Regions from separate parts of the Glutamicibacter sp. FR1 genome, predicted to be linked through region 2. Evidence: riboswitches for the same ligand, from Rfam matches in the RefSeq annotation. Region 2 holds a riboswitch; each other region holds the start of a gene.

Region 1 (7,410 bases), 160 kb from region 2:
AGCGTGAACGGATTCGCCTCAGCCAAATGCGCCAACCCCAAGCGTTCAAGCAACGCATCGACGCGCGCCTGGACCTGGGCCGGGTCGTACTTCGGCGCGTTGGCGCTGCTCGCCTGCGCACGGCTGGGTGCGAAAGCCAGCTCTTCGCGGACGCTCTGCGTCACGAACTGGTGTTCGGGCTCCTGGAAGACCGAGCCGATCCGCCCGATCAGTGCACCGGCTTTCCAAGCAAACGGGGAATTGCCCAGGCCGTCGGCCAGTTGCGCGGTGGCCGTCAGCTCACCGCTGGCCGGGGCCAGCAAACCGCCCAAGGCCAGGGCCAGCGTCGATTTGCCGGCGCCGTTCTCGCCGAGAATCACCGTGGCGGTGCCCGCCTGCACTTCCATATCCACCGCCTGGGTATGCGGCGCGGTAGCCGTGCGGGCGCAGACCAGCTGCCGCGCTTCCAGCAGCATAGCTCCGGCAAGGTTCTCGGCCGGTGCCACCTGCGGAACATATCCGGGAACCCATAGCCCGGCGGCAGCCAGCTCCTGGCGCACGGGTTCTTCGGTGTACAGCTGACGCGGATCCAGGTCGTGCGCGACTCCCCCGCCCGGTTCCAGCACGATAACCCGGTCCATATGCTCTGCCCAAGCTTCGAGCCGATGCTCGACCACAACCAGCGTGGCACCGGATAGCTTCGCGGCGTTCAGCACCGCATCGCGCAACGGCCCGATGCTCTGCGGGTCCACGTTGGCGGTCGGTTCATCGAGCAGCATGAGGCCGGGTTCCATGGCCAGGATGCCAGCCAGGGCCAAGCGCTGCTTCTGCCCGCCGGAGAGCTGCTGGGTGCGGTGGTCGAAGGACAGCGCGCCCAATCCGACCGCGTCCAGCACTTCGGGGATCCGCTGGCGGATCACGCCCGGATCCATCCCGAGGTTCTCCGCTCCGAAGGCCACATCATCGGCGACCCTGCTTTGCACGACCTGGGTTTCCGGGTCCTGCTGCATCAAGCCCACCGGGTGGCTCCGGCGGAACGCATCGTTGCCATCAATCAGCAGCTGTCCGGCAAGCTGCTGATCCTCATCGGCTTCCAGCAGCCCGGCCATTGCATGCAGCAACGTCGACTTGCCGGCACCGGATGGACCGAGCAGCAGCACCTTTTCACCGGCGTGGATCTGCAGATCCAGCCCCGAGATGGCAGGTTCCTGCCGCTCCGAGTGCTGCCAGCCGAAACCAGTTGCGGTGATTGACGCTCCGCGCTGGGTCAGCGAGGCGGCATCGGAATTGGCAACTGAACTCATTTTGCGGTTTCCAGGTGTGCACGCCGGCTCGCCAGTGCGCTCAGGGCACCGGTCTTCGCCAGTCCGCGCGTGGCCAGCCAGGACAGCAACCCGGCGATGACCAGACCGGAAACACCGGTGGCGATCACGTGGAAGATCTTCATCCCGGCGGTGTACTCGACGTAGTAGGCCAGGATGTATGCCTCGGTAATGCCGGCGAACAGGCCGGAGGACAGGCCTGCCAGAAGTGCCACGCCCAGGTTCCACTTGCGGTAGCGGAATGCCGCGAAGACCAGCTCCGCGCCCAGGCCCTGGACCAGGCCGGAGATCAGCACGGTCAACCCGTAGTGCGAGCCGAGCAGCGCTTCAACCACGGCGGCCAGCATCTCGCAGTAGATCGCGGCGCCGGGCTTGCGGATAATCAATGCGCCGAGCACCGCGGGGAACAGCCACATGCCGGTGAGCAGCGCGGTGGCTGGAGGGAAAGCCGCGAAGGCCAGCGAAAACAGGCCGTAGCCGGCACTCCATGCCCAGAAAATGACTCCTGAAGCCACGGCGATCACCGATGCCACGACGATATCGACGACACGCCAGCCGGTACGATGCTTCGAAATTGTTTCGTTCATTGTTGGTCCTCCTGTGGAAAGGAGGGGGGATGCACGGAATGAGGGCATGCTGCGCCTATCCGCATCCGAGATGCTCGACTTCCTTCGCCGGTACTAGCCGGGGCAGGTTCGAGGGTCTGCGATCCATCGCACTCTCAGCGTCCTGCGACTTCGTAGAAGTCTGACGCTCCCCTGTCGGAATAATTACTGCTCCCCCACCATACCGCAGGTATGCTGGGCAGAGGAACGATGTGTCACGAGCTTGATCGCGAGGAAAAAATGGATAAAGTGCAGAAACTTGTCACTACCGGCATCACCGTTGGCGCGGGCATGCTCGGTGGCAAGCTGGTTGATTTCATTTGGTTGAAGGCAACCGGCAGCAAGGCGCCACGCAAGGGCACCGAGGAAGCGGCTGAAGCGTCCTTCCGCCGCGCATTGGGCTTCGCGATCGTCTCGGCCCTGGTGGCAGCGATCATGCAGACCGTGGCCGACCGCAGCGCCAACAAGGTTGTTGCCAAGTTCACCAAATAGGCTTCGGCGGCAAGCCGAGAGCGGGAGCAGTTCGGCTGAACTGCTCCCGCTCTTTTCGCATTACTTGTCCTCTGGCGCTTCGGCCTTGGACATCGGTGTTGCTCCGGTGGGCGGTGCGCCATTGACCCTGTTGACCACAAGGCTGAGCTCATCGGAGAACAGGGTTTCCTTGGCCGCGTGCTTGGTGCGGTAGCCGGAACGGCCGATCATGTGGGCGGAAACCGGCGCTGTCAGCAGCTGCATGCCCCAAGCCAACGCGAGGACCGGGATGACCGCCCAGCTGCGCAGGTAGATGGCCAACCCGGCGAAGATCAGCAGGAAGCCGAGCACCTGCGGCTTGGTGGCCGCATGCATGCGGGTGAGCATGTCCGGGAAGGTCAGCAAGCCGATGCCTGCGATCAAGGACATCAGGCAGCCGAGGATCAGCAGGATGGCGACGAGGATATCGAGGAAGAGTTCCATTAGGCATTCCTCTGATCCGAGACGAAGCGCGAGACGGTCACAGAGCCGATGAAGCCGAGCATGCACGCGGCAACCACGAACAGCATGTAGTCGGTGTGCTCGTGCAGCACCATCTCCAGGCACAGGGCGGCGGAGATGATCAGCAGCATCACGTCCAGGGCAAGCACCCGGTCAAGGATTGATGGCCCCTTGGCAACCCGGATCAGGCAGGCGATGGCGCCCAGCCCGAGCATGATGCCGCAGATCCAGATGACGATATCCAGCATGTTTATCCCTTCCTCGCGACGACGTCCGGTCCGCATTCGCTCTTGATCGCCTCGTACTCGTCACGGCTGCCGATGGCCATGATCAGCCGGCGTTCGATGTCCCGGATAGCTGCCCGTGCCTTCTCCACATCCTCCTGAGACTGGATGTTGATGTAGTGCAGGTACAGGGTCGAGGAGCTGCGGTCCACGTCGATCACGAAGGATCCGGGGATCAGCGTGAGCATGTGGCCCACGGTCATCACGATCAGGTCCGAGCCGGTGCGCAGCGGGACGGCGATGATCGCGCTGCGGGTGCTCTTTCCGCGTGCCACCGCCAGCCAGGCCACGTGGACGCTGGCCGCGACAACCTGTCCGAGGAACCAGATGAACAGCTTCACGCAGTACCAGAGGTTGATCCGGCCCGAAAGGACTACCGGCGGCAGCGGGAACAGGTTCACGATCACCAGGGCAATGACCGCCCCGAAGATCATGTTCGCCAGCGAGAAGTCCTGCCAGAGGGCGCCCCAGACGAAGAGCAGCAGCAGCAAGAGCGGCCATTCCTGCTTGAGTGTCGCACGGTGGCGCACGCCGGAGGTATCCAGCGCATCGTCGATGCGCTGGTCGCGCGGTTCAAAGTTCTTGTTCGGCATCATCCCTCCAATCAGAATGGCAAGATCGAGCTGATATAAGGTTCGCGGGCGATTAGCTCAGCTGCCACCCGCTCGCAGAATTCGAAGATGGGCCCGGCGAAGACGGTCAGGCCGATGCCCGCCAGCACCAGCGAACCAGTGGCATAGCGCATGCCCCAGGGCAAGGAGTCGGCTTCCAACTGCTTGGCCAGCTTCAAGCCCAGGCGTGGGTTCTGCGCGCCGCCGGCCAGCGTCTCGCCGGCGACCTGCATCGCTTCGGCCACCAGCTCCTGGTTTGGCACCTCGGCATCGGCGGCACGGCGCCAGAACACGCGGGCCCACACGCGGATGATCGCCAGCAGGGTCAGCAAGCTGGTCAGCAACCCGGCGCCGATCACGACCCAGGTCAGCGGGTCGGCATCCTGCGCGGCAGCATGCAGCAGCCCGAACTTGCCCAGGAACCCGGAGAATGGCGGGATGCCGCCCAGGTTGATGGCCGGGATGAAGAAGAGCAGGGAGAGCGCCGGGGACAGCTTGGCCAGCGAGCCGAGCCGGGTGACATTCGAGCTGCCGGCACGGCGTTCGATCAGGCCCGCCACCATGAACAGCGAGGTCTGCACAATGATGTGGTGGCCGACATAGTAGATGGTCGCGGAGATGGCCAGCGGCCCGCCCACTGCCACGCCGAAGATCAGGTAGCCGATGTGGCTGGTCAGCGTGAAGGAGAGCATGCGCTTGAAGTCCGTCTGCGCCAGCGCACCGAGGATGCCGATGACCATGGTCAGCGCGGACACCACCAGCAAGCCGGCGTTGACCGAGCCGCCCGGGAAGAGAAGGGTTTCGGTGCGGACGATCGCATAGACGCCCACCTTGGTCAGCAGCCCGGCGAACACCGCGGTGACCGGTGCCGGCGCGGTCGGGTAGGAGTCCGGCAGCCACAGTGACAGCGGGAAGACCGCGGCCTTGATGCCGAAGGCGATCAGCAGCAGCACATGCAGGATCAACTGCGGGCCCTGGCCTAGTTCAGGCAGTTTCACCGCGAGGTCTGCCATGTTCACCGTGCCGGTGGCCGCGTAGATCATCGCGATGGCCATCAGGAAGATCACCGAGGAGACCACTGAGACCACCACATAGGTAGTGCCGGCGCGGATGCGCTCTGCGGTACCGCCGAGAGTCAGCAGCACATAGCTGGCGGTGAGCAGGATTTCGAATCCGACATACAGGTTGAAGAGATCGGCGGCCAGGAAGGCGTTGGACACGCCGGCGAGCAGGATCAGGTAGGCCGGATGGAAAATCGACACCGGCCCTGGCTCATCGCCATCGGCCAGGCCCTGGCTGGTGGCGAAGAGCAGCACGGCGAGCGAAACGACCGTGGAAACCAGCAGCATGAACGAGCTGAACCCGTCGACCATCAGCGCGATGCCGAAAGGCGAGTCCCAGCCGCCAATGTGGATGGCATAGCTTTCCCCGCCCCACACGGCGGCGAGCATGCCGGCTTCGAGCAGCAGGGTCAGGGTGAGGATGCCGATGGTGATCAGGCGCTGCATGCGGACCTGGCGGCGGGCCAGGAACGCGGCACCGGCACCGAAGATCGGCAGCACCACTGCCAACGGGGCTAGATCCAGGAAATTCACTCTTCCCCCTCGCGCACTGGGCGGCCTTCTTCATCGACGAATTCGGTCGTGTCCTCAGCCACCGGCGAGTCCTCTTCCTCGTCGTAGGCGGTCTTCTGGGACACCTTGATATCTTCGGTGTCATCGGTGAGCTCATCGGCGCTGGTCAAGGTCCAGGACCGGTAGATCATCGCGAGCAGGAACGCGGTCACTGCGAAGGTGATCACGATCGCTGTGAGGATCAGCGCCTGCGGCAGCGGATCGGAATACTCGTCCGCGGGCACCTCGGGGTTGAACAGCGGCGCGGCTCCCTTGCGGCCGCCACTGGTGAGGAGCAGCAGGTTGATGCCGTTGCCCAGCAGCATGATGCCCAGCAGCACACGGGTCAGGGTGCGTTCGAGCACCAGGTAGAAGCCGGCGGCCAGCAGCACGCCGGTGACGACGAGGAAGGTGATATTCACGCTCATCGGCCAACTCCTGTCCGTGATGCCTGGATTTCATCGTGGCGGTCCACCGGGCTGCGGCCTTCGGACAGCGAATCGATTTCGCTGCCCAGGGAACGCAGCACATCCTGCACGAGGCCAAGGACCACCAGATACACTCCAATATCGAAAATCGTTGAGGAAACGAACTTGTGCTCGCCGAAGAACCAGAATTCCAGGGCATAAGTGGTGAAGATTCCATCGCCCAGCAGCAGCGGCACGATGCCGGTCAGGCCGGCCAGCGCAATGCCGCCGCCAATCAGCATGCCCGGAGCGATGCGCATCGACTCGGACAGTTCCACGCGGCCTCCGGCCAGGTAGCGGATGGTCAGCGCCAAACCGGCAATCAGCCCGCCGGCAAAGCCGCCGCCTGGGGTGTTGTGCCCGGTCAGCAGCGTGTACACCGACATGATCAGCACGGTGTGGAACATCAGCCGGGTGACAACTTCGAAAATGATCGAGCGGCGTTCAGCGACGAGCGTGTTGCCGGCCATCAGCCAGTCCTGGTTGGAGCTGGAAGCGAAACGCCGGGCGATGCGCAGTTCGGTTTCCTTCGAGTCCTTGGTGCCTATGGCTTCGGAGCCGGCGTCGATGCTGCCCGGAGCCACGTGGTGGGCGCGTACCCGGTTGCCGAAGCTTCGTCCGGCGAAGATCAGCGACGCCACACCGGTGGCTGCCGCCGCCAGCACGGTAATTTCGCCGAAGGTATCCCACACGCGCATATCCACCAGGGCCACGTTGACGATGTTCTTGCCGAATCCGTCGTAGTAGGCCAGATCGGGCCAAGCCAGGGAAATGCGTGCCTCGGTGCGCGCGGCCATCATCGCGATGGCGATGTAGACGACCATCAAGGCCAATGAGATCGCCAGGATCGCCCGGCCCCATTTGATCTTGGTCAGTCCGACCCACAGCCGCTTGGGCAAGGCACGCAGGGCGAGCACGAAGGAGACCAGCACGATGGTCTCCACCAGCAGCTGGGTCAGTGCCAGGTCGGGGGCACCTTGCAGGGCGAAGATCGCGACCATGCCATAGCCGGTTACCGAAACCATCAGCACCGCCATGAAGCGCTTCGGCGCGGTTATGGCAACCACCGCACCGGCGATGATCACCGCACCGATCAGCAGCTGCGCCGGATGGTCGGCAATGATCCAGTTCGTCGGCCACGGGGTGTAGACGGTCAGCGCGATGGCCAGCGGAATCACCAGCACCACGGCCAGGATGACGCCCAGGTAGAAGGACAGCGAACCACGCTGGGTGCGACCGGTGATCCAAATGGCCGCCTTGTCCAGCACGTTCACCGACATGCGGTAGATTTCCTCGGCTGAGGTGATCATCCGGCGCAGCGGGGCGCCGGTGTCGGTGCGGTGGCGCAGCCAGAAGAAGCACAGGCCCAGGCCCACGGAAATGGCACTCAGTCCGAGGGCCGCGTTGAAGCCGGCGAAGGGCAGCAAGTGCATCTTGCCCGGTCCGCCCTGCGCGGCCGACCAGTGGATGGCCAACGGCTCCACCAGCTGCGGGTAGAGCCCCAGGAACAGCGTTGCCGCCGACAAAACCAGCAAGGGGGCCAGGAAGATCAGCGTC
Region 2 (7,410 bases):
TCGACATCCGATCGGACCACACCCTGGTGGAGCTGCCAGCAGAGCTGAGCAAGGACCAGTGGCGTGCACTTTCCAAGACCCGCATCGGCGGCGAAGCCATCGATCTCCAGCTCGACAATGGCCGCAGCCCGCGCCGTGATGACGATGGCGACCGCGGAGGTTTCCGTGGTAGCCGTGGCGGCTACGGTGGTGGACGTGGCGGCCGTGGTGGATTCGGTGGCGGACGCAATGGCGGCCGTGGCGGATTCGGTGGCGGACGCGGCGGCAAGGACCGCTACAGCGATTCGAACCGCAGCGGTGGACGTCGCGACTACTAAGCCTGCAGCTACAGCTGAGTAGCACTGGATAACGCCCTTGGGGCAAGCCGAAAGCTTGCTCCAAGGGCGTTATCGCATGCCGGGCTAATTATTCGGCAGGGGTCCCGATCGGAATCTCATCCCCGAGATAGACCGTGCCGCCGCTTTCCAGGAACTGCCGGCTCTTCTGCGCCATCCCGGCCAAGGCCGCTTGTGCCTCGGCCGAGCCGTATTCGTCGCGGATGTCCTGGGAAATGCGCATGGAGCAGAATTTCGGCCCGCACATGGAACAGAAGTGGGCGGTCTTCGCCGGCTCGGCCGGCAGAGTCTCGTCATGGAATTCCTGCGCGGTGACCGGGTCTAGGGACAACGCGAACTGGTCATTCCAGCGGAATTCGAAACGAGCCTTGCTCAGCGCATCATCACGGGCCGTGGCACCCGGATGCCCCTTGGCCAGATCTGCTGCGTGAGCCGCGATCTTGTAGGTGATCACGCCGGTCTTCACGTCATCCCGGTTGGGCAGCCCCAGATGCTCCTTGGGCGTGACATAGCAGAGCATTGCGGTACCGTAGCGGGCGATCTCCGTGGCACCGATGGCGCTGGTGATGTGGTCGTAGCCCGGCGCGATGTCGGTGACCAGCGGGCCCAAGGTGTAGAACGGGGCCCCGTCGCACAATTCCTGCTGGCGCTCCACATTCTCGCGCACCAGATGGAACGGGATATGCCCCGGTCCCTCGACCATCACCTGCACGTCGTAGTGCCAGGCGCGCTTGGTCAACTCGGCCAGCGTATCCAGCTCGGCGAACTGCGCTGCGTCGTTTGCGTCCGCAATGGAGCCCGGGCGCAGCCCGTCGCCCAGCGAGAAGGCGACGTCGTACTGCGCGAATATCTCGCACAGCTCATCGAAGTGGGTGTAGAGGAAATTCTCCTGGTGGTGCGCCAGGCACCATCCGGCCATGATGGACCCGCCGCGTGAAACCATGCCGGTAACCCGGTTGGCGGTCAGTGGGATGTAGCGCAGCAGCACGCCAGCGTGGATGGTCATGTAGTCCACGCCCTGCTCGCACTGCTCGATGACAGTGTCGCGGAAGATCTCCCAGGTCAGCTTGTTGGCTTCGCCATTGACCTTCTCCAGCGCCTGGTAGATCGGCACGGTGCCGATGGGCACGGGGGAGTTGCGGATGATCCATTCTCGGGTGGTGTGGATGTCATCTCCGGTGGACAGGTCCATTACCGTGTCGGCGCCCCATTTGGCGGCCCACTGGAGCTTGGAGACCTCTTCTGCGATGGAGCTGGTCACCGCCGAGTTGCCGATATTCGCATTGATCTTGACCAGGAACGCCTTGCCGATGATCATCGGCTCGGATTCCGGGTGGTTGATGTTCGCCGGGATGATGGCTCGTCCGGCCGCGAGCTCGCTGCGCACCAGTTCTACATCGCATTCCTCGCGCAGCGCCACATAGCGCATTTCCGGGGTGATGATCCCGGCACGTGCATAGTGCATCTGCGTTACGCGCGCTCCGCCAACGGCCCGCAGCGGAGGGGCTGAACGTCCAGCCCATTCCGCGCTGGCCGTGCCGCGGCGGACCGCCGAGCGCCCGTCGTCGTGCAGATTGCGCTCGCGGCCTGCGTAAGTCTCCACATCCCCGCGCTCCAGGATCCATTGCTCGCGGAAGGGCGGCAAGCCCTGGGTCGGTTCGCTTCCCGGTCCGCTGGTCCGATACACCGACAGCGGCTCGTTGGGCTTTCCATTGGGAGAGTCTGCCAGATGGATCTGCGTGACGGGAACAGAAATTCCCGCAGATTCGCGGTAGGCAAGGGTGTGGGCAGGGTGCTGTTCAAATTGTTCCACTGGGGAAACTCACTTCCTTCGCCGGCATGACCCGGACAGGTTCAACGGTCGCGGACGGCGATAGCCCGATCTCAGCCCTTGCCAGGGCACCCGTGTGGTCGCGAACAACTTAGCACGCTTGGGAGGAAGAAACGCAAATCCAGTGGTCAGAAGGGTGACAGCAATTCAGGATGCGGGCACTGGCCCGGCGGCAGGAGCTAGCTTGTACAAGCGATCAGCCTCTTGCAGCGCGAATCGGGAATCTGGGGAAGACGGCGTGGCAGAAGACTGGCGAAGCAGCGCGAGCGAAGGCTGAGGCGAAGGCCGCGCGATGGGGCACTAAGAGCGGCAGATAAACGAAAAGAGAAGCAATCTGGAATCAGATTGCTTCTCTCATTGCGAGCCCCCTGCCGGAATCGATCCGGCGACCTCGTTCTTACCAAGAACGCGCTCTACCACTGAGCTAAGGGGGCAACAGGTAAATACTTTACACAGGTTTTCGAGGTTTGCAAAATCTCCCGGGGATTTGTTGCTGACGTCACAATATTCCTAATCAAGACGGAAATAGGAGTCGGGTTGCCTAGGTGAATTCCGTGCGCGTGAGAGCTTGCTTCATGCCTCCTGGATTACTTTCGCGGCGCGTTGTGGCGACTCCGCGCACCGGATGCCAGATGCCCTTCCAGGTAATCCATAATCCCAGGGTCGAGGGACTGGGGGAGTTGAGCCTCCTATGTTTTGCGCGGGAGATCTGTGGTTCTGCCACGAGGGAAAGTGTCTCGGGATTTTATCCTGCGCGTCTGGTCGAATCCGCGATTGACCACAAGGGACACCTCAGTGAGCATCGTCACCCGAGCACCTTTTGTCCCAGTCTTCGTCCTTGAAGATCTAGGGTGAGTGGCTAATCTCAATTTGACTAGTGGTTTTATGGAAATTTCGGGGTGTTTTCCAGGTCGGTTTGCCGATTTTTCTTTGCCGGGAAATGCGTGTAGAGTATTTACTCGTTGCCCCCTTAGCTCAGTGGTAGAGCGCGTTCTTGGTAAGAACGAGGTCGCCGGATCGATTCCGGCAGGGGGCTCTGAGTGAGAAGCTTTCTTGGCTTCTACTGGATTGTTTCTCACTTGTGGCGGCGTAGCTCAGCTGGTTAGAGCGCACGACTCATAATCGTGAGGTCCCGGGATCGAGTCCCGGCGCCGCTACCAAATCAAAGATCCTCAGCTTCGGCTGAGGATCTTTTTTGGTTTCCGGGTTCGAAGCGGTCTTCAGGGACCCGTCGTTTCGAAGCCAATAACGCTTAGTTGTCCGCACCCTTTTCAGGGCTCCTTGTGCTGGCTTGCTGTGCCAGCGAGAGCAGTCCCTGGAAGGCCTTCGTATCGAAATTCGTCTCTTGTCCTGCTGCATCATTGGCATCATGGCCGTGTACTTCGGTATGCAAGCGTTGCATTTGCATATCGAGTTTCGTTGCAACAGCTGCCGCATCGGCGAGCTCCTGTACTAGATGTTCTGGAACCTCCCCCTCGTACTTGTAGAAAATTTTATGCTCCAGGCTTGCCCAGAAATCCTGGGCGATCGTGCGGATTTGCAACTCCACTACGACGTCGACAGGGCCGTCGGATAAGAAGACCGGAATTTGCACAATTGCATGGACACTTTTATAGCCGCTTGGCTTCGGGTTCTTGATGTAATCCTTGATCTGGATGACCTTCAGGTCATTTTGAGCGGTCAAGGTGTTCAGGACCTTATAGATGTCCTTGACGAAACTGCAGGTAATGCGCACACCCGCAATATCGCTGATGTTCTCGCGTATGGCAGTAAGGGACGGCGCGATGGCCCGGCGGGCAACCTTGCGCATGATGCTCTCCGGAGTTTTCACCCGGGAGCTGACGTGCTCGATTGGATTGTATTTGTGCAAGTACAAGAACTCTTCACGCAAGATCGAGACCTTGGTCAGCACTTCGTCCACCGCAAACTGGTATTCCATCATGAAGCGCTGGAAATCGTGGTGGAAGGCCTTCGTCAATCGCTGCAACTCGGCCGGGGACGGGGTAGTTCCAGCAGCCGTGATTGCCACTGCACGCGTCTCGTCATCAAATGGGACTGAAATCCTGGATCACCTCAACAGATTGTGGCCCGGTCCGCGGTACGTTTCCGGTGCAGTTTCAGCCTAAGGGCATCTCCTAAGAATTAGGCCAGAACCAAACGGGAATTCGTCCAGCTAACTTTCGGACTTTGCGAATCGGCCAACCTGCCCAACGGACCTGGCCCTCTGCAGTGAACTATCGTTGGAGGTGAAACTTCAGAAAGGTCCTGATGGAATTCGCTTCAGCTACCCGGCAGCTATGCCACGGCATCAGCTTCGCAGAACACGAACCCGCTCCGATGCTCCGGCTGCGCAGCGGCGAAACCTGGGGGACCGAGTACCTGGAAGCGGGACGTTCACTGGCCCTGGAGATCGGAGAACTGAAGTTCTGCCTGGGCTACATCACGATGAACGCCGACGGCTCGCGCAATGCGCTGACATGCCCCAAGAACAAGGCCCTGCGCACAGGCACCCAATGCGAGAGCTGCCGCCGGCTGGACCAGTCGAAGTTCATGCACCATTTCCACAAGACCGGCGAGGCCCCCGAAGGCCTACGCAAGTACCTGGAACAGCCGCACTTCTTGTATATCGCCAGCTTCGCCCACGGAGCGACCAAGGTCGGCACCACCTCGGCCCAGAGCAAATGGACACGGCTGGCGCAGCAGGGCGCAGTCATTGCGCGCTATGTCGCCCGCGCCACTGACGGGGCGGCCATCCGGGTGATCGAAGACCTGGTTACCGAGCATGTGGGCCTGAGCCAGCAGGTGCGGCAGAAGTCCAAGGTCAAGGGCTTGGCCAGCTGGGAACTGGACTACGCCCAGCTTGATCAGATCAACGCCGACGCGGCAGGCCGGGCCAGGGACTTCCTCGGCGCGCAGCGCGGCCTGGAGACCTTTGGCGTGCAATTGCGCGACGAGCTGTGGGAGCAGCCGGCCTTCGCCCGCCCGGTCATTGGCGCCTGGGATGCGCATGCGCTGCATGCCTGGACCACGACCCTGCCCGGAAGCACCGTGAACCTGCGCATCCGCGGCGTGCTGGGACAGAGCATCCTCGCCGACAGCGGCGATGGCACCACCCTGCGCTTGCTGGATGCCGCCGAGCTGAAAACCCGCGAGGTCGCGGTGGTGGAGCAGCGCGGGGACTTCAAGGAAGAGCAATCCGCCCTGTTCTGAGGCCGGAGCGTTGTCGGGGGAGTCACGCGGAAATGCCCCGGCGGCAATGAGCGCTCCCGGCCCGGGCTGAACTAGACTTGAGCCATGACCAACACTCCTTGGGAATCCGCCTCGCCCCGCTACAAGAAGCTCGTCTTCGCCGCCATGGGCATCATGGGCGTGGGCATTATCCTGGCCATCATCGGCGCCAACATTCCGTCCCTGCCCACGGTCTACATCGCGATCGGCATCATGGTCATCGGCATGCTCTGCCACATCGCCAGCCTGGTCGTCCGGGCCAAGGACGCACGCCAGTGGCGCATCGACAACGGCCTCGCCGCGCCACAGTCCAACAAGCGCCCCGCCGACGGGCAGAACTAGGCTCTCGCAAGAATTCCACAGTGTGACCGGGCAGCTGCGCCCGGATTTCGTATCCAGCGGCATCCACGCCCGGCCACGTCCAACAACGTTCAGGAGAACCCATGGGTATCAACCCCGACCTGGTAGGGCGCATCTACCCTGCCGGCGAGTCCTACCAGGTAGGCCGCGAGAAGATCCGCGAATTCGCCGCCGCCACCAAAGCCGCCAACCGGGCGCATTACGAAGTGCAGGCAGCCCGCGGGCTGGGCTACAGCGACGTTGTCGCCCCGCCGACCTTCGCAATCATCATCGCCCAGCGGGCCGACGCGCAGCTGATCTCCGACCCGGCCAGCGGCATCGACTTCTCCCGCGTGGTGCATGCCGACCAGCGCTTCACCCACCACCGACCGATCGTGGCCGGCGATGAACTGCTCGCCGAGCTCTACGTGGACCAGATCCGCGAGATGGGCGCCGGCGCGATGATCACCACCCGCGCCGAAATCACCACCGCGGCCGGCGAGAAGATCGCCACCACCGTTTCATCGCTACTGGTACGAGCTGAGGACTAAGCATGATTGAATTCGAAAGCCTCGAAAAGGGACAGGTCATTGGCTCGCACACGGTGCAGGTCAACCGCGCGGACCTGGTTCGCTATGCCGGAGCCTCGGGCGACTTCAATCCGATCCACTGGAATGAGCGCTTCGCCAAGGAGGTGGAACTGCCTTCGGTGATCGCCCATGGCATGTTCACCATGGGTTCGGTCATCGACCTGGTCTCGCAGTGGGTAGGGAACCCGGGCGCCATCATCGACTACCAGACCCGTTTCACCAAGCCGGTCGTCGTCGAGGACCCGGAAGGCTCCAACCCATCGGAGCATGAAGGCACCACCATCTCGGTGGAAGGCAAGGTCGGCGCCTTGGACGCCGAAGCCCGCACCGCCCGCATCGACCTGGCAGTTTCGGCCGATGGAGCCAAGGTGCTGCTCAAGTGCCAGGCAGTGGTGCAGCTCTAGGCATGCAGCTTCCAGGTGATGCGCAACGGCCGGCAACCCAGTGGCGCAATGCGCTGATGGCCGCCTACCTGGCCAGCGGCCTGCTGATCTCGGCACTGGTCTCGCGCTTGCCAGCGGTGCGCGACGCCCTGGCGCTGGACCACGCCAGTGTCGGCCTGCTGCTGCTGTGCCTGAGTGCAGGGTCCTTCCTGTCCGTGTCGGTCTCGGGGCAGCTGGTCCTGCGGCTGGGCGCCACCAGCGTCATGCGCATCGCCGCGACTCTGGCCGCCGGCTCGCTGATCCTCGTCGGCGTCGGTGCCGGGATCTTCGGCAGCGCCGTCATCTGTGGCATCTTCCTCTTTGCCCAGGGACTGGGCACCGCCTCGTGGAATGTCGCCTCCAACGTCCAAGGCGCGGCCATGGAACGGGCTCTGGGCAAGAGCATCATGCCTGCCCTGCACGGCTTCTTCTCCATTGGCACGGTAATCGGCGCCGGCGCCGGCGCGCTGGGCGCACGCCTGCAGATCCCGCTGCAGTACCACTACGGCTTCATGGGCCTTCTCATCATCGCCATGGTCCTGTTCAGCGCACGATTCTACGGCGAAGACTTCAGCCGGACCCCGCGCACCAGCAGCAACGGGTCCTCGCTGAAGAAGGCCTGGACCGAACCGCAGACCGTGCTCCTGGGCGTGCTGGTGCTGGGC
Region 3 (7,410 bases), 980 kb from region 2:
TCCAGATGCTCGTCGAGCATCTTTTCCAGGGCCTTGAGCTGCTGCAGGCGGAAGCGTCGCGGATGCGTGATCCGGGTGTCAGCGGAACGCCGCAAATGGCTCAGAACTGTTGCGATGCGTGATGGATGCTCGTCCACCGGAGGTGCGGAATCGCCGACCGGTTCGGGCAACGGCGTGGAAGTAAACAGACCCATGTTTTGAGCGTACGGCAACGAGGCGGATATTCACTGATTAATTCACGAAGGGATTCAATATGTATCAAATAGTTGATACATTAATGGCCATGAGCCAGATCCCGGCGAGCGCCATATCCATCGCTTTCGTTGGCGCAGTCATTTACCTGTGGTTGCGCTCCGTGGCGCATCGGCGTGAGGCACCGGCCATCGTCCGCGCCCAGTCGCACTCATTCTGGTGCGCATTGATCGCATTCTTCGCTTCGACTTCGTGGGATCTGCCTGAGACGTGGCGCATTCCTATGAACGGGACCGATTCGAGTTCGGTTTTCGCTGCAGCTCTCTCGCCGGGAATCTGGATTCTTCTCGTTTACCTCATTGGCTTGTTCACCTGGCCCAAGGAACTCCAGCCGGTGCGCACCGCCTCACTTGAGGCGCGCACCCTGGCGACGCCGTTCCCGAGGTCCCTGGGGATTTTCGTCGCGCTGTTGCTTCTGGCCGCGGTGGGATTGCTGTGGCCGGCCTCCCGCGTCGAAGGGAGCGTTGGCATCCCGGAGTCGGAAACCACTATGTTCGATTCTGATGGCAGCTACTCCTACACCTCTGCGGGCCCAACCGATGGCCTGCTGCCCGGAAACCAAATGCTCCCGGTCTTCATCGTGGCTCTGGCAGGTATCGTCGTGGCCGCCGGAGTGATTGCAGCAGTGATCCTGAACCGGCGCCCCTTGGCCGGCATCACCGCCGAAGACAACCAGGCCTTGCGCACGGTATGGCTCAACCGGTTGCTGCGCAATACCGGTATCGTGCTGCTGGCATTTTGCGTATCGGTGGCCAATTACTCGCAAGGCTATTCAACCGGTGGACCGTACGAGTTATTGAACTATGGCGCCCTTGCGGTGGCTCTTACGCTGTTCTTCTGGGGCCCGCGCACCACATTCTCGGCTCACTCCACCATCAGGGAACGGACCGCCTTCTCGCGATTGCGAGATCAGCTCTTCGCATTGCAATACACCACGGCTACCCTTGCATTGCTCGCCGTTGCCATCGGCTGGTCATTCCTACCCGTGGATGAGGAATTCCGGATGCCGACCAATGAACGAACTACGTGGATCCTGGTGCTCTTTGCCGGTGCGGCATTGCTCTACATCATGCTCAATACGCTGTATCTGGGCTACGCCAGCAAGGTGGCTCGGCAGGCGAGTGCAGCACCAAAGCATCATGCACCCCTGCCCTTGTGGTCCTACATCGCCGCTGGCTTGCTGGTTGCCATCTGCGCTTTCCTGCTATTGGATCCACCGCTGGAGACGCTTTGGGGGTTCGCTCCTCCGAACCGGGGACTAGTCATCGGGCTGTTGCTGCTGCTTGCGGCGGCGCATATGGGCTTCATCTGGTCCTGCCGCCGGGCGACTATTCCCTGGGCCGTCTCGCCAGCTGAAGAAATCTGGTATCGGCGGGTTCTGGAGCTGCGGTCGATGCGCGTTGCCACCAGCGCTGTGCTTGCCATGCTGCTGATTGGCTACGGCTTCCCAGCAGGCCTGGGGCTGTTTGCACTTCTGGTCTTCGTTGTCCCAGCGGTGATTTTTCTGGAGCGTCCTGGTACCGCGATGGTGCGTGCACAGCAGCCGACAGCAGCATCATGAGCACGCAAATCAGTGTCGACCTCGCGGCGGCCACTGCACCCTACGAGCAGATCCGCTTGCAGATCGCCTCGCTGATCACCCTGGGAGAATTGCCCGCAGGCAGCAAGCTACCCACCGTGCGCGCACTGGCCACCGACCTCGGTGTTGCTGCCGGAACGGTAGCGCGCGCCTACAAGGAACTGGAAGCCGAAGGTCTGATCACCTCTCGGCGGCGAGCCGGCACAGTGGTCAACGAACGGCTTCGGCCGGTGGATGCCAGCGAAGACCTGCTGGCCGCGGTGGATCACCTCTGGGCGCTGGCGGCGGCCCAGCAGGTCGATGCGGCCACGCTCAAGGCCTTGGTGGCGCGGCGCGAGCGTAAGTAACTTGTCCTTGGAACCGCTTGTGCGTACGCTCTATGGCAGTGACACGGGGTGTCGGAACAACCGACTGAGATGAGACCCGTTGAACCTGATCTAGTTCACGCTAGCGGAGGGATGTCGCATGGCTTTGCATGCAGTTGCCCAAGAATACCGGCAACAATCACCTTTGGTTTTCTGCCTGACCAACACCGTCGTAGCAAATTTCACCGCCAATGCCCTGCTGGCATCCGGCGCGTCCCCGGCCATGACGGATCTGCCCGGAGAGGCCGGCCCCTTCGCAAAGGCGGCTTCCGCCGTCTTGGTGAATCTGGGAACTCCGAGCACCGAGCAGCTGGCCGCCATGGAAGAAGCCGTGCAATCGGCGAGCGCAGCAGGCACCCCATGGATCCTTGATCCGGTGGCGGTCGGCGCCCTGCCGGTGCGCACGGATTTCGCGCGGCGCATTGCCCGGCAACGCCCGGCCCTGATTCGCGGCAACGCCTCGGAAATCCTGGCCCTGGCCGGACGGCAATCGGCTTCACGCGGTGTCGATGCCTTGGATGACGTCTCTGCCGCCTTGGCGGCTGGACGCGAGCTGGCCGAGCGGCATGACTGCGTGGTGGCCATTTCCGGCCAGTCCGATGCCATCATCGATGCCACGCGGACGGTCCTGGTGCACACCAACGGAATCGGCTTGACGCGGATCACCGGCGGCGGTTGCGCGTTGGGCGCGTTCTGCGCCGGCATGATTGCGGTCCACGATGACCCGTTCGAGGCCGCCATCGCGGCCCACGGCTTCTACGGGCTGGCCGCTGAAAAGGCCCTGGAGAACAGCACAGGTCCGGGCAGCTTCGCCGTCGCATTCATTGATGCGCTGTCCGCAACCGATCCAGAAGAACTTAAGACTTTGAAGCACGAGGAACTGAACCATGCATAATTACGGAGCCTACCTGGTAGCCAATACTGCCAGCTGCACCCCGCGCAGCACCCTGGAAGTGATCGAAGGCGCCGTCGCCGGAGGAATCCAGTGGATCCAGCTGCGCGCCAAGGATGAAACCGCCCGGGAATTCTTCGAGCTGGCCTGCGCGGCCGCCAAGCTCACCGAGGGCAAGGCCCAGTTGCTGATCAATGACCGCATCGATGTCTACCTCGCGGCGCGGGCTGCCGGCGCAGCCGTGAACGGCATCCATATCGGGCAAAAGGATGTGCCGGTGCAGTTGGCCCGGCAGATCATCGGCGAAGGTATCATCGGACTGAGCGCTTCCAGCGATGAGCAACTGGCCCAGGCGAACAAGGACGCCGCGGTCATCGACTATCTCGGTGTGGGGGCCGTCCGCGCCACCCCGACGAAGAAGGACCATCCCACTCCCCTGGGCCTCGACGGCTTTGCGCGTGCCACGACGCTGGCCTCACTGCCCTGCGTGGCAATCGGTGCCATTACCCACGAGGACGCGGCGGCCATCCGTGCCGGCGGCGGAGCGGGCATGGCAGTGGTCCGCGCCATCTGCAATGCAGAGGATCCGCAGCAGGCCAGCGCGCAGCTCGTTTCGGCATGGGAGGCCGCCAAATGAACATCTTGTCCATCGCAGGATCCGATCCTTCCGGTGGCGCCGGAATCCAGGCGGATCTGAAGGCCATTGCCGCCAACGGCGGCTACGGAATGTGCGTGATCACCGCCTTGACCGCGCAGAACACCCATGGGGTGTCCGGAGTGCAGGCGATCAGCGGCGATTTCGTCCTCGCCCAGCTTGAAGCCATCAGCGCGGATATCCGCATCGATGCAATCAAGATCGGGATGCTCGCCAACGCCGAGGTGATCCGCGCAGTCACCGGCTGGCTGGAAACCGTGGATGCTCCGGTAGTCCTGGACCCGGTCATGGTGGCCACCAGCGGAGACCGCCTGCTCGATGGCGAAGCGGCGCTCGATTCGCTGCTGGACCGGGCCACGGTGATCACCCCGAACCTGCTGGAACTGGCCAGCCTGCTGCGCGAGCCGGTAGCCGCATCATGGGACGAGGTGCTGCGCCAGGCCCAGCGCCTGGCGGCCAAGCACGATGCCCTGGTGCTGGCCAAGGGCGGGCATCTGGCCGGGGCGGTCTGCCCCGACGCGCTGGTAGCAGCGGACAGGGTGCGCTGCGAGCTGCACGGTGCGCGCCATGCCACCAAGAACACCCACGGCACCGGCTGCACCCTCTCCAGCGCCCTGGCCACCCGCTTCGCTGCCACCGGAGACTGGACCGCCGCGTTGGAGCAGTCCAAGGCGTATCTGTCAGCGGCAATTGCGGCGGCCGACCAGCTGCAGGTGGGCAGCGGGCACGGCCCGGTCAACCACTTCGCCGGGTTCTTCGCCGGCGCTGATCCGATGGCCGGCTGGTGGGAGGACATCGCGGGCCTGCGTGCGGGCATCGACGAGCTGGCGTTCATCATGCAGCTGGCCGACGGCAGCCTGGAACGCGAGAAGTTCGAGTACTACCTGGCCCAGGACGCCCTGTACCTGCAGCGCTACGCCCAGGTGCTGGCGCAGGCCAGCGCGCTGGCCCCGGACCTGGATGCGCAGCGCTTCTGGGCCAAGGGCGCCGGTCAGATCCTCGAGGGCGAGCTGCAGCTGCACCGCAGCCACCTAGTGGAAGGGCTGGCGAACCCTTCGGCGACCACACTGAACTACGTGAACCACCTGTCCTCCTGCACCGGGAGCTATGCGGAGCTGATCGCCGCAATCCTGCCGTGCTACTGGCTCTACCAGGACATCGGCAAGCGGCTGGCGGCGGCCAACCATGCCGGGCACCCCTACGGCGACTGGCTGGAGACCTATTCTTCCCCGGAATTCGACGAGGCCACCGCCCAGGCGATCGAGATGGTGCGCACCGCGTGGACGCTGGCCGACCCGGCGCTGCGCGAGAAAATGCGCCAGGCGTTCCTGCGTTCCAGCGAGCACGAGCTGGCGTTCTTCGCGCAGGCCCACGAGAACCAAGTAGAATTCTCTACGGCCTGAAACCCGCAGGGCCGGGAAGAGGAATCATGAGTTGGAGCATCCACGGCAACGGCAAGACCATCACCGAAGGCGAGGTAGTTGCCCCGGATGAGCGGCTGCATTGGCCGCAGACCGTTTCCATCGGCGCCCAGCACATCCTGGCGATGTTCGGCGCCACCATACTGGTTCCGACGCTGACCGGATTCCCGGTGACCACCACCTTGCTGTTCACCGGCTTAGCCACCATCATCTTCCTGCTGATGACCAGGAACAAGGTGCCCAGCTACCTGGGTTCCTCCTTTGCCCTGATCGCCCCGGTGGTCGCGACCACCGGGTCGCACAGCATGTCCGGCGCCCTGGGCGGCATCGTGATGACCGGCGTGCTGCTGTTCGTCGTCGGGCTGATCGTGCAGAAGACCGGCACCGGCTGGATCCACGCGCTGATGCCGCCGGTGGTCATGGGCACCATCGTTGCGCTGATCGGCTTGAACCTGGCTAGCGCCACCCTGGCCCCGATGAAGGACTTCCCGCTGACCACCTTCCTCACGGTGATCTTCACCGTGGTGGCCACGGTGGCCTTCAAGGGCCTGCTGGGCCGGCTCTCGATCCTTGTCGGCTTGGTCTGCGGCTACCTGGTGGCGCTGGCCCAGGGCCAGGTGGACTTCTCCAAGGTGGGCGACGCCGCATGGTTCGGCCTGCCCGAGTTCCACACCCCGACCTTCCATTTCGATACCGCGCTGATGTTCCTGCCTGCGGTCTTCGTGCTGATCGCCGAGAATATCGGCCATGTGCGCACCGTGGGCGTGATGACCGGCCGCGACCTGTCGGCGTTCAACGGACGGGCGCTGATGGCTGATGGCGCCGCCAGCGTGCTCGCCGGTTTTGGCGGCGGCTCGGCGACCACCACCTACGCCGAGAACATCGGCGTCATGGCCGCCTCGCGCGTGTACTCCACCGCCGCCTACTGGATCGCCGCGATCGTGGCCATGTCCCTGGCCTTCCTGCCGAAGTTCGGCGCCTTGATCGGAACTATTCCGGTAGGCGTGATCGGCGGCCTGGGCATCGTGCTCTACGGCATGATCGGCATCGTCGGCGCGCGCCTGTGGATCGAGGCGAAGGTGGACTTCGGCAATCCGATCAACCTGATGACCGCGGGCACCGGCCTGATCATCGCAATCGCGGTGACCAGCGAAATCGCTTTCGGCCAGTTCCAGCTCGGCGGCATCGCCCTGGGCTCGATCGCCACCCTGGTGGTCTTCCACCTGATGAGTGCCGTGGCCAAGCTGCGCGGCAACGACTTGGCCGACGCGCATAAGAGCGCGAAAATCTAGCAAGAAATATTTCGGCAGGCCGGCAGTGCGCGTTAGCGCACTGCCGGCCTGCTTTTTAGCGCAGGAATTCCCCTGCTGGTCAGGCGTGAAACAAAACGGTTGTTCAGGCCACGCAAAACGTTAAAGTAAGGAATCCTTCCAAATTGTGATTGATCTCCCAAGAAAATTCGGAAAATCTGGATTCTGCGGCGCTCGAATCCGATAGCATGGCACATTGTGACTGCGACAACACCAGACGGAAAACTCTCCGCGCGACTCATCTTCATCGCCCTCGGTGCTGCCTTGGGCGGGTTCGTTTTCGGATATGACTCATCAATCGTCAACGGCACCGTGGACGCCGTCGAGCACGAATTCGGGCTCAACGCGGTAACCATCGGCTTCACCGTTTCCTGCGCCCTGCTCGGCGCGGCACTGGGAGCATGGGTGGCCGGCATGGTCTCCGAACGCGTGGGACGCGTGCGCACCATGCTCATCGCCTCCATCCTGCTGGCCGCATCGGCCCTCGGCTGCGGCCTGTCCTTCGGCGTGGCCGACCTGATCATCTGGCGCATCGTCGGCGGCATCGGCGTGGGCTTCGCCTCGGTGATCGCCCCTGCCTACATCGCCGAGGTCTCCCCCGCCGCGCACCGCGGACGCCTTGGCACCATGCAGCAGATGGCCATCGTGCTGGGCATCTTCGTGGCCTTCCTGGTCAGCGCGCTGCTGGTCTTCGTGATGGGCTCGGCAGATGCCATCGGCCTATTCGGCTTGGCCGCCTGGCGCTGGATGTACCTGTCGCTGCTGGTTCCAGCGGCGCTCTACGGCCTGCTCTCGCTGCGACTTCCGGAATCCCCGCGCTATCTGGTCGAGCGCGGCCGCTATGTCGAGGCCGCTGCCGTGCTGACCCGCGATATGGGCATGAAGGCCGGAGCCGATGCCGAGAAGAAGATCGAGGAGATCCGCGCCACCGTGCAC
Region 4 (7,410 bases), 150 kb from region 2:
TGAGCGCGACACGAATTTCCCAACATTGCGTGAATCAGTTGTGATTATGGCTTGATTGTTCGAAAAACGTTGAATCCAGCGTGAATGAATCATGCATCCGCAATTCGGGGTACGAAAGTCCATCGATTCAAGCTGGCAGTACGGGTCTTTGCCCTAGTCAGGAGAGAACCTTCATCGTAGGGTCAGATTGTCCCTACGTTGAAGGAGCAGCAATGCAGTCTGAGAACGTTTTAGGCAATATCGACTGGGCGTCGATGCTACAAAAGGTTGGCATCGCGCTAATCATCCTCATCATTACGTGGCTTCTAGCGCGCATCGTTCGGTGGGCTGCCGCCAAATTGGTGACCAGGGTGAAGTTCCTGCAGAAGCAGGGCAACGACGGAGAGCAAATAGGCCAATCTCTGGGCAAGGTCGCGGGTTTGATCGTCTGGCTATTCGGCCTCGTGGCAATCCTGCAAGTATTCGCGCTATCTGAAGTGCTATCGCCGGTGCAGGGCCTGCTCGGCGGCGTCATGGCTTTCATCCCCAACCTCATTGGTGCGGGCTTCATCTTCTTCATCGGCTACGTGATCGCGAATATCGTTCGCCAGCTGCTGAAGACCGGTTTGGGAACTGTCGACTTCAGCGGGCTGGTCCGCAAACTTACCCCACGCAATGAACCGGTAGACGAAGTACAGTCCCGAGAATCCCAAGCGAAGATCGTTGACATCATTGCCAACATCGTCTTCGCCTTGATCCTGCTCGTCGTTGCCATTTCGGCACTGCAGGTCTTGGGTATCGCGGCAATTTCGGACCCTGCCCAGCAGATGCTGCAGTTGGTCTTCACTGCGATTCCTCAGGTCATCATGGCCTTGGTGCTGTTGGCAGTCGGTATTCTGATTGCCAAGTTCGTAGGCCAGCTGCTTGAATCAACCCTTCACGGGGTAGGCGCCGACTCTGTTGTTGCCCAATGGGGCGTAGTTCCCGAAGGAAAGAGCGCTTCGGGAATCATCGCTGGCATCGTCAAGATTGCCATCGTGCTGTTCTTCGGCGTGATGGCAGCCCAGATGCTGAACTTCCCGGCGATTACCAACATCCTCAATGAAATTCTGGCCTTGGGCGGCAAGATTCTCTTCGGCGCAGCAATTATCGCCGCAGGTTTCGTCATCGCCAACGTCATTGGCCGCTTCTTGGGCGACACAACCGCTTCAAAGATCATCCGCTACACGGCAATTGCGTTGTTCGTAGCAATGGGCTTGAAGTACATGGGTATCGCCGACTCGATCATCAATATGGCCTTCGGAGCAATCGTCATTGGCGCGGCTTTGGCTGCGGCTCTGGCCTTTGGACTTGGTGGCCGCGATGCTGCGGCTCGCACACTGAAAAAGATCGAGGCCAATCAGGATACCGACGGCCCGGATTCGACGCCACCGGCATCAACTCCAGGCATCTAGCCAATATCACTAAACCTGAGGGACAGATAAAAAGTCGCGGAACCCGAAACCGGATTCCGCGACTTTTTTGTTGCCCGCCAAGCTACGGCTGCGTGCTCCACGGCAACGGCACTACATCCGGGACCTGATCAGTCCGCAACCGCGCGTAGGCGTACACGTCAATGCGTTCTCCATCAACCAGGAACTTACCGCGCTCGACACCCTCGCGCAGGAACCCGTTGCTTTCGGCTACACGCTTCGATCCAGGATTATTCGCCCGAAGTCCTAATTCCAAACGGTACAGACCTAGCTCGCCAAACAGGTGGTTCACCAAAGTTGCCACTGCGCGAGTGGCCAGAGACCTCCCGCGGTAGTCCTGGTTCATCCAATACCAAACCCATGCATTCTGATTGTCTGGATCGACAGTACCGCAGACCAAACCGACCAGCCGGTCTCGATAGGCGATGGCGAAAGCCTGCTGCCGTTCGCCGGCCTCCATCAGGGAACGCACGTACGATGCGGCTTTTTCCGGAGTGTCGGCATCTCCTTGGCGTTCCATATCGGCATTGGAGGAAAAGGCTTCGAAAACGGCTTCGGCATCCGATTGGCGCAGCCTGCGAACTGAGAAATCGTCGTCGACAGGTGCGGCCTTGCTGGGTTCTGCAAAAGAAAGCTGCCGCGCAGCGGGCGTGCCCTGATGGAAGAACAGCTGCCAGCGATCCTGCTCATGGATCCACAGCGAACTGCGCTCGCTGGCGGATGCCGAGGGCAACCTCCAGCGCAGAAGCACCGCTTGATCGGCAACCTGGATCGCCACGGGGCTCCCGACTTCCCGAGATCCAGAATCCACTTCCGGCTCCTGGTCCAGCTGGGCAATGATCGACTCGCGATCGTAGACACGGCCGCTGGCACCCACTTCGGAGAACTGCGGATGCAAGTACCGTTCCAATTGCCTGCGGCTATGGCGCTGGTTGGTTTCCAAGAGCTCCTGCTCCAACGAAATGATCGTGTTGGACAACGCAGATCCCTGGGGAAGCACGCGGGGGAAGTCATGAGATGCCATGTCAACTAGTACATCACAGAAGATGACGGAGCTGCGGTTGCTCCAGTTCGACTTTATGAGCTGGATCATGCCTATAATCGCAGTACTCCGCGGGAGCCTGTAATCGACCAGGCTGAGAGGGCACCGAGCCGACCGCTACACCTGATGCGGGTCATGCCGCCGTAGGAAGGATGCGTGCCCTCGTGCATGTGAATATTGTTGGCGCCGGAATCATCGGCCTGTCCGTCGCGTTCGAACTGGAATCGCGGGGACATACTGCCACCCTCATCGATCCAGCACCAGGCCAAGGTGCAAGCTACGCGGCGGCCGGAATGCTGGCCCCGGCAGCTGAAACGGTCTGGGGCCATGGCCCGCTTCACGAGCTGCTTGCCGCCTCGAATGCCGCCTATCCAAAGTTCATTGAGCGCATCGAATCCATGACCGGGCAACGCCCGGACTACCTGCAGAACTCAACCCTCGTCGTCGCGGCCGAACCGGCTGACCGCGAAGCCCTGCATGAGCTGGCCGAACTGCAAGCTTCCCTCGGCCTGTCAGCGGAAAAGCTCTTGCCCAGCCAAGCCCGCAAACTCGAACCAGCCTTGGCCGCGAATATAGCAGGCGCAGTCCTATGCCAAGATGACCACCAAGTCGACCCACGGTCAGTCGTCAAAATCCTGCTTGATCACCTGCGTGGCCGCCTGATCGAGGAGCGGGCGCAGGCGCTGGTGAGCGACGGAAGCCGAACCACCGCGGTACGCACCGCATCGGGCAAGATCCTCGAAGCGGATCAAACCATCGTGGCCAACGGGCTGGGCACCATTGACGGCCTGGACCGGGTGCCGGTGCGCCCCGTCTACGGAGATATTCTCCGGATCCAGGGGCCAGCTGGTCCGCCATTGATCACCCGGACCATCCGCGGCATTGTGCACCGGGAGCCGGTGTATCTCGTGCCGAGAAAGGACGGCAGCCTCGTTCTTGGAGCCAGCGTCCGGGAAGACCGCCAGCCTGCAGTGAACATCGGAGCCATGCACCTACTGCTGGACAATGCACGAAAGCTCATCCCCGGCATCAGCGACTGCACGTTGAACGAGGCAACTGCCCGGGCCCGTCCCGCCACACCTGATGACCGTCCGCTGCTGGGGCGCATTGACCCGGGCCTGGTGCTTAGCACCGGATACTCCCGGCACGGAGTGCTGCTGGCTCCGCTGGGCGCAACACTTACCGCTGATCTTATTCACGGAAATGGAACGCACCCCTTGCATCAGGCTGTGAATCCACACCGCTTCGCCACAGCGACCCAGACCACCGACCGAACGGAGCATCACCCATGAAAAGCATTGGCATCAAGTTCAATTCCCGGGAACTGAACCTGGACGAAGGAATCACCCTTCGCGAATTCATCAGCATGCAGATCGGCAAGGATCTGGATAGCAACTCGGCGGCCGTGGACGGCAGCAAGCTTGGAATAGCCGCCGCGGTCAATGGCGCTGTCATCCCGCGCAGCGCCTGGAACAGCTACACGCTGGCCGAAGGGCACAGCATCGAACTCGTTACCGCAGCCCAGGGAGGCTAGGCGTGGACATGCAAAACATCACCGAACTGGACATCAACAGCGATCCATTCCAGGTTGCAGGACGCACCTTGTCTTCGCGCTTGATCCTCGGCACCGGGGGAGCGAGTTCGCTGGCCACCCTGGAAAGCGCATTGCAGGCCTCCGGAACCGAACTGACTACCGTGGCCATCCGACACTTTTCGGCGGCAGGCGAGTCCAACGTGTATGACTTGCTGCAGCGCAACAACGTGATTGCGCTGCCGAATACCGCTGGATGCTTCACCGCTCGCGACGCGATCCTCACCGCGCACCTGGCCCGCGAAGCGCTGGAAACGAACTGGATCAAGCTCGAAGTGATTGCGGACGAGCACACGCTGCTGCCCGATCCACTGGAACTGCACGCTGCCACCGAACAGCTGGTCGCCGACGGGTTCCAGGTCTTTGCATACACCAATGATGATCCTGCCCTTGCCCAGCGCCTCCAGGACGCCGGTGTTGCGGCCATCATGCCAGCCGGAGCACCAATCGGTTCCGGCCTGGGCATCTTGAACCCGCACAATATTTCCACCATCGTCTCCCGCGCCCAGGTGCCTGTCGTTCTGGACGCCGGAGTCGGCACCGCCTCGGACGCTGCTCTGGCCATGGAGCTCGGCTGCGACGCAGTGCTGCTGGCCAGCGCGGTGACCCGGGCGCACAACGCACCACTCATGGCCAAGGCCATGAAGGATGCGGTGCGTGCCGGACGCGCCGCACGGCTGGCCGGCAGGATCCCGCGCCGCGACACCGCCCTGCCATCTTCGCCCACCGAAGGCATGATGCAGACCCTGGTCGGTGACTTCTCGTGAACCAGTCAGCATTGGTAGCCCCGGGACCGGAGCTGACACCGGAAGAATTGGCGCGTTATTCCCGGCATCTGTCGCTTCCCGGCGTCGGCGAAGAAGGGCAACGCAGGATCGCCAATGCCAAGGTGCTGGTGATCGGAGCCGGGGGACTGGGCAGCCCCATTGCCAGCTACCTGGTCGCCGCAGGGATCGGCACCCTCGGGGTCGTGGACGACGACACGGTTGAACTGTCCAACCTGCAACGCCAAACCATGCACCGGCAACAGGACGTAGGACGCTTGAAGGTGGAATCGGTCCGCCGGATGGCCCACGAGCAGAACCGGAATGTCCGGGTTATCGCCGTGGAGGGCAAACTGGATGAGACCAACGCCGTGGCGCTTTTCAGCGACTACGACCTGGTCATCGACGGGAGCGACAACTTCGCCACGCGCTACCTGTCCAACGACGCCGCGGAAATCACCGGCACCCCACTGGTATGGGGGACCCTGTTCCAGTTCTCCGGGCAGGTGTCCGTCTTCGACCCGCGCACCGGTCCGATGCTGCGCGATCTTTTCCCTGAAATCCCTGATGCGGACTCCGTGCCCAGTTGCGCCGAGGGCGGGGTATTCGGCGCACTGTGCGGCGTCATTGGCTCGGTGTTGTGCACCGAGGCCCTGAAGCTCATCACTGGAATCGGCACCACGCTCAGCGGAAAATTGTGGCTCTATGATGCACTGGAAGCCAGTGTGCGAACTCTCGACTTTGCCAGGGACCCGCAACGCGAGCCGGTGAGCAAGCTGGGAGAGTACCGGCCGGTGTCCTGCGCTAACGAAGGGCATGCTCCGGAACTTACCGTTGCTCAACTGGCGGACCTTGAAGCGCAGGAACCGGTGTTGCTGGTGGATGTGCGTGAAGCCTGGGAACGCGACATCATCGCGATCCCGCACAGCCAGCACCTGCCGCTCGTGCAGCTGGAAGAACAAGGACTGGGAGGGCTCGCGCAAGGTGCCTCGGCGGTTGTGTTCGTCTGCAAAACTGGTGTCCGTTCACAGCAGGCGGCGCGGATTGCCAGGCCGGATCTGCAGCCAGCCGTCCAGGTGTATAGCCTCAGCGGTGGCACCGTGGAATGGGCCAGGCAGGTTCAGGGGCAGCAGGTGGCCTACTAGTGCCCAGCGTTGCTGTGCCCGCGCTTCTTGGAGCCGGCCCAGCTCTGGCATACTTGCGCTATGGCTTTGGGAATTGCGCTGGAGATCCGTGAATTGAAAATCGGCGACGAGCAGCAGGCAATCGATGCCCATCATTTGATGCTTGGCGATGATTTCGAGTTCCTGCCCACCTGGTCTCTCGCTGAGGCGTGGGAAGACTACGTCTACCGGATGAAGGCAGGGCGCCGTGGCGAGCACATCCCCGAAGGATGGGTTCGCTCGGCGCTGTTTGCCGCCTTCGACGACGGGGAACTGGTGGGCCGTGTATCTGTGAGGTATGAGCTCAACGAGGGCCTGCTTCATTACGGCGGGCATATCGGCTATGGTGTAGTTCCCGAGTATCGTCGCCGTGGTGTGGCACAGCAACTGTGCAGATTCGGATTGCAGGAACTGCGCGAATCAGGAATTGAGCGCGCACTGGTTACCTGTGCTTCCGATAACATCGGTTCAAGATCGACCATTGAAAAATGCGGCGGATTGCTGGACGCCAAGCTTCCGGAAATTCAAGCCAGCCATCGCGCCGGCACGCTGCGTTTTTGGATACCTACCCAGTCGATCCGCTGAATTTCTCGCGACCGGTACATGAAATTCCTGTATGTTCTGACACAGATCAACAGACTATTAGTCTCGAGCGCGTAAACTGGATTGTTGGGTCGACTTTGGCCCCGACTCCACAGACCCAAATTCTCGAGCGGAAGTGAGCCTTCACGCATGTCAGCAAACACCATTACTCGCGATGAACTTCGCAATGTAGCCATTGTGGCGCACGTTGACCACGGCAAGACCACCCTGGTCAACGCCATGCTCCAGCAGACCGGCGCATTCGACAGCCATGGTGAAACCGAAGACCGCGTGATGGACTCAGGTGAGCTGGAACGCGAGAAGGGCATCACCATTCTTGCCAAGAACACCACCGTGTTCTACAGCGGCCCAGCGGCCGAGGGCAAGAAGATGACCATGAACATCATCGACACCCCGGGCCACGCCGACTTCGGTGGCGAGGTTGAACGCGGCCTGTCCATGGTCGACGGCGTTGTCCTGCTCGTCGACGCATCCGAAGGCCCGCTGCCGCAGACCCGCTTCGTGCTGCGCAAGGCGCTTGGCGCCAACCTGCCAGTGATCATCGTGGTCAACAAGACCGACCGCGCCGATGCTCGCATCGACGGCGTCGTCTCCGACTCCATGGATCTGCTGCTCGGCCTGGCCTCCGACTTGGCCGACGAAGCTCCGGACCTGGATCTGGATGCCATCTTGAACGTTCCCGTGGTCTTCGCTTCGGGCAAGGCCGGTTACGCATCGATGAACCAGCCAGTTGACGGCACCCTGCCTGACAACGAAGATCTTGAGCCGCTGTTCGAGACCATCATCAAGCACGTTC

The links. Region 2 has a riboswitch for thiamine pyrophosphate ahead of thiC (phosphomethylpyrimidine synthase ThiC). Riboswitches for the same ligand answer to the same signal wherever they lie in the genome.
Region 1: another riboswitch for thiamine pyrophosphate. It lies ahead of ACLQ8T_RS12630 (ECF transporter S component); the one in region 2 lies ahead of thiC (phosphomethylpyrimidine synthase ThiC).
Region 3: another riboswitch for thiamine pyrophosphate. It lies ahead of thiM (hydroxyethylthiazole kinase); the one in region 2 lies ahead of thiC (phosphomethylpyrimidine synthase ThiC).
Region 4: another riboswitch for thiamine pyrophosphate. It lies ahead of thiO (glycine oxidase ThiO); the one in region 2 lies ahead of thiC (phosphomethylpyrimidine synthase ThiC).

The regions. Positions count from the first base shown of each region.
Region 1 covers NZ_CP178602.1:2,624,111-2,631,520, forward strand. The annotation lists gene ACLQ8T_RS12625 (ATP-binding cassette domain-containing protein) at 1-1,283, opposite strand, end outside; gene ACLQ8T_RS12630 (ECF transporter S component) at 1,280-1,888, opposite strand; TPP riboswitch at 1,951-2,071, opposite strand; gene ACLQ8T_RS12635 (DUF4235 domain-containing protein) at 2,147-2,398, shown strand; gene mnhG (monovalent cation/H(+) antiporter subunit G) at 2,459-2,860, opposite strand; gene ACLQ8T_RS12645 (monovalent cation/H+ antiporter complex subunit F) at 2,860-3,126, opposite strand; gene ACLQ8T_RS12650 (Na+/H+ antiporter subunit E) at 3,129-3,758, opposite strand; gene ACLQ8T_RS12655 (Na+/H+ antiporter subunit D) at 3,767-5,368, opposite strand; gene ACLQ8T_RS12660 (Na(+)/H(+) antiporter subunit C) at 5,365-5,814, opposite strand; gene ACLQ8T_RS12665 (Na+/H+ antiporter subunit A) at 5,811-7,410, opposite strand, start outside.
Region 2 covers NZ_CP178602.1:2,465,202-2,472,611, reverse strand. The annotation lists gene ACLQ8T_RS11950 (DEAD/DEAH box helicase) at 1-317, shown strand, start outside; gene thiC (phosphomethylpyrimidine synthase ThiC) at 406-2,148, opposite strand; TPP riboswitch at 2,145-2,252, opposite strand; tRNA gene ACLQ8T_RS11940 (tRNA-Thr) at 2,529-2,600, opposite strand; tRNA gene ACLQ8T_RS11935 (tRNA-Thr) at 3,131-3,202, shown strand; tRNA gene ACLQ8T_RS11930 (tRNA-Met) at 3,250-3,326, shown strand; gene ACLQ8T_RS11925 (GTP pyrophosphokinase family protein) at 3,419-4,195, opposite strand; gene ACLQ8T_RS11920 (DUF2797 domain-containing protein) at 4,435-5,376, shown strand; gene ACLQ8T_RS11915 (hypothetical protein) at 5,461-5,736, shown strand; gene ACLQ8T_RS11910 (MaoC family dehydratase N-terminal domain-containing protein) at 5,838-6,284, shown strand; gene ACLQ8T_RS11905 (MaoC family dehydratase) at 6,287-6,727, shown strand; gene ACLQ8T_RS11900 (MFS transporter) at 6,730-7,410, shown strand, end outside.
Region 3 covers NZ_CP178602.1:45,028-52,437, reverse strand. The annotation lists gene ACLQ8T_RS00280 (aldehyde dehydrogenase family protein) at 1-194, opposite strand, end outside; gene ACLQ8T_RS00275 (hypothetical protein) at 284-1,813, shown strand; gene ACLQ8T_RS00270 (GntR family transcriptional regulator) at 1,810-2,178, shown strand; TPP riboswitch at 2,213-2,307, shown strand; gene thiM (hydroxyethylthiazole kinase) at 2,297-3,091, shown strand; gene thiE (thiamine phosphate synthase) at 3,084-3,725, shown strand; gene thiD (bifunctional hydroxymethylpyrimidine kinase/phosphomethylpyrimidine kinase) at 3,722-5,146, shown strand; gene ACLQ8T_RS00250 (uracil-xanthine permease family protein) at 5,173-6,456, shown strand; gene ACLQ8T_RS00245 (sugar porter family MFS transporter) at 6,673-7,410, shown strand, end outside.
Region 4 covers NZ_CP178602.1:2,314,765-2,322,174, reverse strand. The annotation lists gene ACLQ8T_RS11145 (mechanosensitive ion channel) at 213-1,433, shown strand; gene ACLQ8T_RS11140 (GNAT family N-acetyltransferase) at 1,516-2,475, opposite strand; TPP riboswitch at 2,555-2,660, shown strand; gene thiO (glycine oxidase ThiO) at 2,658-3,785, shown strand; gene thiS (sulfur carrier protein ThiS) at 3,782-4,027, shown strand; gene ACLQ8T_RS11125 (thiazole synthase) at 4,036-4,851, shown strand; gene moeB (molybdopterin-synthase adenylyltransferase MoeB) at 4,848-5,993, shown strand; gene ACLQ8T_RS11115 (GNAT family N-acetyltransferase) at 6,087-6,596, shown strand; gene typA (translational GTPase TypA) at 6,744-7,410, shown strand, end outside.